Regions from separate parts of the Pseudoalteromonas sp. 0802 genome, predicted to be linked through region 1. Evidence: predicted binding sites of a transcription regulator. Region 1 holds the regulator's gene; the other holds the start of a gene.
What was found. The regulator LexA, encoded in region 1, represses DNA repair genes until DNA is damaged. The targets are predictions, from matches to a motif close to TACTGTATNNNNATACAGTA.
Positions count from the first base shown of each region.

Region 1 (2,408 bases):
GGCAGGCACAGCCATGGCGATTAAGATGACAAATGGAATGGCAGTCCAAAGTATTTCAACTTTTGTACTTTCATGAAATTGGGCAGGCTTGGCCCCTTTGGATTTACGGTGGTGTATTAAAGCCCAAAACATCACCGCAAATACGATGATGCCGATTACACAGCAGATAATAAATATCGTCATGTGTAACTCATAAACATTATTACTTATATCGGTCACCCCTTTACGCATATTGTATTGGCTATTTGCCAATGCAAGCTCAGGAAGTGCAAACAATATAAGCCACAAGGCGTAACGCAGTTTACCCATGTGACGGCTCCTTTAGATGCTATTGCAAGACGCAAAGCGAAAAGGCGATACAACAAGGTGCCCATTCGTTTTTCTTATTGTTCAGAGCGACTACGTATCATTTTGACCCACTTATGATACCGACCCCATGACTAACACCTCGCACATTTTTGTGTCTTTTTATTAATTAGGTGTTAATACAGTGTATTAACCAATTAGTTAAAAAATAACCAATAAGCAAGTTTTAATGATAATAAATGTTTATTTTGGTGCACAAATAACAACTATAATCAGCGCGTTATTTAATGTTTAGGAGTAAGAACGAAATATAAAAAGAGAGGAAAACTGCGCCATATAAGGCTTTAAATGAAGAGTAAGGATTCACAAATCCTAATTAAGTAGTAAAATTTCAGCGGCGCACCAAATTGAGTCAATTTAATGCACCAAATTGGGAACGTTTACATCCAGTCAGCGTTACGAATAACACCTACCGCTAACCCCTCGATGTTGAACGACTCATGCTCAAGGTCAACCTCAATAGGCGAAAACTCTTCGTTCTCAGCGTGTAAAAGTACTTTGCGACCCGCCTTTTCTAGACGCTTAACTGTTACATCTTCATCGACTCGAGCTACAACTACTTGCCCGTTTTCAGCAACTTGTGTTCTGTGTACTGCAAGCAAATCGCCATCCATAATACCAATGTCTTTCATACTCATACCATTTACACGCAGTAAGAAATCGGCAGCAGGTTTAAATAATGAAGGATCAACTTGGCAGTGACTTTCAACATGCTCTTGCGCCAAAATAGGTTCACCAGCTGCAACACGGCCAATTAAAGGTAAGCCTAGTTGCTCTGGCTCATCTTCTTCAATTAACTGAATACCGCGACTCGCCCCAGGCTTCATTTTGATCATGCCTTTTTTTGCCAGTGCTTTTAGGTGTTCTTCAGCAGCGTTGGCACTTTTAAAACCCAATGTTTGAGCTATTTCAGCACGCGTAGGTGGCATGCCTGTATCTTTAATAAAGACTTTAATTAGTTCTAAAATTTGCGATTGGCGTTTAGTTAATGGGCGCATACAACTGGTTTTCCATACAGTACATTCAACTGTGAGTATATACAGTTATTTGAAAATCGCAAATTTAAATTAACCCCATCATATTGCTACAAAACTAACATTGAACCACACCGAAAGATGCCATAAGGTATTATCTTTAATTAGCAGGCTAAGGAAACACAATGAGTATTTGGCACCAACCAATCACGTTAGAGCTTTGCAAAGAGCTGGAACAAGGGATTACCGGTCAAGGCACTTTAATGAAAACTATGGGCATTGAGGTAACTGAAATTGGCGATGATTATTTAATGGCAACCATGCCTGCTATTCCTGAGCATCATAACCCTATGGGCATGGTCCATGGCGGAGCAAACGTTGTATTAGCAGAGACAGTGGCAAGCTATGCAGCCAATTTCGTGGTTGATTTCAATAAGTTTTATGCTGTTGGCCAAGAAATTAATGCCAACCACATGAAAGCGTCACGCAAAGGAACGTTAACAGCAACTGCGAGACCGCTGCATTTAGGTAAGCGAACTTCTGTTTGGGATATTAAAATTACCAATGCCGCAGGAGAGCTTTGCTGCGTATCAAGAATGACCGCAGCTGTTGTAGAGCGATAAATTCTGGCTATTTTTCGACAGGATAAATAGTAATTTCAATCCCTGCGCCAATTGCAGAGATACGTAACAAGGTATCGGCATGCAGGGGTTGGTTAAAGCATTTAGGCGAATTACCTGATTCAAAGCCTATATCAAATGTACGCTTTGAGCACGATAACCACTGTTTTAATGCATTGCGCGAGCAAGACTCAATAAGCTCGCAAAGCTGGTTAATGGCTTTATCTGGAGAGCTGATATCTGCGGTTGCTTCAATACGTGCTAGTTGGCGGTATTCATCTTGGTCATAATGTAAAACCATGGCGTTTTTCTTCAAATCAGCAACAAGCGCACTAATATCGTGCTTTGACTCAAGCTCCAGATCTACATTTAAAAATTGAATTTCCGACATACTCTCGTTTTTACCCTCTATTTATATCGACTGAAACTTTAACTCAGTTTTGTATAT
Region 1 is NZ_JABVXE010000004.1:91,975-94,382, forward strand. Features, by position in the region: gene coxB (cytochrome c oxidase subunit II) at 1-309, opposite strand, end outside; gene lexA (transcriptional repressor LexA) at 747-1,364, opposite strand; gene HUS61_RS09780 (PaaI family thioesterase) at 1,526-1,963, shown strand; gene HUS61_RS09785 (hypothetical protein) at 1,971-2,351, opposite strand.

Region 2 (2,408 bases), on a different contig from region 1:
TTTTTGCAGTTAATAACCGTGGCAGCTCAGGCTATGGTAAAACCTTCTTTCATTTAGATGATAAAAAACACGGCACTGACGATTTACAAGATATTGTTTACGGTAAAAAACACCTGCAAAGCCTAGATTGGGTTGATGCTGATAAAATTGGCATCATGGGGGGCAGCTATGGTGGCTTTATGACCGCCGCAGCACTTGCCTTTGAACCTGAAGAGTTCAAAGTAGGCATTAATATATTTGGTGTAACAAACTGGGTTAGAACCTTAAACTCGATTCCACCATGGTGGGAAAGCTTTAAAAAGGCACTGTATGATGAAATGGGCGACCCAGCGACAGACGGTGAACGTCACCGTGCCATTTCGCCACTATTTCATGCTAAAAACATCACCAAGCCATTAATGGTGATCCAAGGTGCTAACGACCCACGCGTTTTACAAGTTGAAAGCGATGAACTTGTTGCCGCTGTAAAGGCAAATGGTGTGCCTGTTGAATATGTATTATTCGATGATGAAGGCCATGGTTTTACTAAAAAAGAAAACCGCATAAAAGCCTCAAATGCATACCTTGAGTTCTTAAATACCTACTTAGATAAGTAGCAAAATTGCAAAGATAAAGAGCCGGTATTATGCCGGCTTTTTTATGCAAAACACCTGTATAGAATCAAAATTTAACAGTTTACACAGTACTGTATAAAATACTGTATATCTTTACTAGTAAATTTTTCACCTTTTCCAACCTTCAAAATAAAACCGTAAACCACTGTTTAATAACAATTAAATTATTTTGACTAAAATAAAACTGAATCATTGGTTAAAAAATAGCAAAAAAGTACTTGCGCAAAAACACTGTATAAACTACTGTATACACATACTGTATAAACAACCAGTGAGTGAAAGTTATGTTACAGCCAATTACCTTAAGAACAGTTAAAAGCTACCAACAAGATAACGATAAAGCGTCTGTTAATTTAATTCAGATTGAAGACGAAATTTCAGCAACTTTTGAGCTATTAAAAGTATTGCATCATTACAATAGCCAAAATGCATGGACACTATTAATTGCTCCTGATCATGTTCCTAGTAAAGCCTTACTAGATTCGTGTTCGATTGATACCAGCAAACTACTTGTGATCAGACAAAAACATTTAGTTAATCTTGAATACGTTCTTAGTTCAGCATTACATAACGGTAATTTTGCTGCTGTGATCACATGGACAGATATTGTAAACAATCATCAACTTGATTCGATGAACTTAAACCTTGAGCAGGCATCTGCAAAATTTTATTGTTTTACAAAAAGCGCTCAATTAAACAATTTAGTACCGCAGCCACAATAGGCTTGTTAAAATAACAATTTATAGTTTTAGGTAAGTTGTTATGACATCACTCACACACTCCCTTTGTCCTTGTGGCAGCGAATCGACTTACGAGCTTTGCTGCCAGCCTTTTCATACAGGTGCAAGCCAAGCTGATACCCCAGAGCAACTTATGCGTTCTCGTTTTAGTGCATACGCGCTAAAAGATGCAAAATATGTATTTAGTACTTATGCACAAAGCCAGCAAGCCGCGAACCCTGTTCGCGAAATTAAAGATTTTGCTAATAGCTGCCGTTTTACCAAGCTAAGTGTTTTAGATACTGAACATAACGAGCAAGAAGGTTTTGTAGAATTTAAAGCTAATTACTTTTATCAAAGCTTGTATTGTGAGTTACACGAGAAGTCGCGTTTTATTAAAGAAGATGGCCTATGGCGTTACCTAGATGGTGATATAACGCCAGTTGCAGATATTAAAATTGGCCGTAACGACGAGTGCCCTTGTGGTAGCGGCAAAAAATATAAAAAGTGTCACGCTCTTTAGTTATCATTAACCTGGTAAATCCAGTCTAAGGCTTGGGTAATCGTTGTTGGGAATGCCGTTGCATGGCGTGCCTGAGGAATAACAAATAAATTTGTTGTAACCAGCGCGCCGCTTTGTTTAGTAATTTTAGCTGCTAATTGCCTTGCGCCCGACACCATTTTTTCGCCTTCGCTTTCTTCAAGTTCTCCTACTGCGATGTAAACTTTTGTTGTGTTAGCAGCTGGTTTTACAGCCATAGCTAATATTGAGTTTTCTTTAAACCACACTGAAGGACTGCCGATAATATAATTTGAAAAAAGCGAAGGCTCAGTGAATAAGGTATAAGCCGCAAATAAACCACCAAGAGAGTTACCGACTAACGTACTTTTTTGGGTTGTTCTGAAGTCGGCCTCAATATAAGGCAATACAGTATGTTTTAGGTAGTTTAGATACTGACTTGCTCCGCCAGTTTTACGCTGCCAATTTTTATCTTCAAATGGCGTATAGTCATAAATACGGCTATTAAGTCCAGATACACCTTTTTGATATCCTACTGCAACGATAATTACCTCT
Region 2 is NZ_JABVXE010000001.1:779,620-782,027, forward strand. Features, by position in the region: gene HUS61_RS03570 (S9 family peptidase) at 1-596, shown strand, start outside; gene HUS61_RS03575 (SulA-like leucine-rich domain-containing protein) at 899-1,336, shown strand; gene HUS61_RS03580 (YchJ family protein) at 1,377-1,856, shown strand; gene HUS61_RS03585 (alpha/beta hydrolase) at 1,853-2,408, opposite strand, start outside.
Region 2: the regulator LexA is predicted to act here: its motif matches at 856-875, upstream of HUS61_RS03575 (SulA-like leucine-rich domain-containing protein).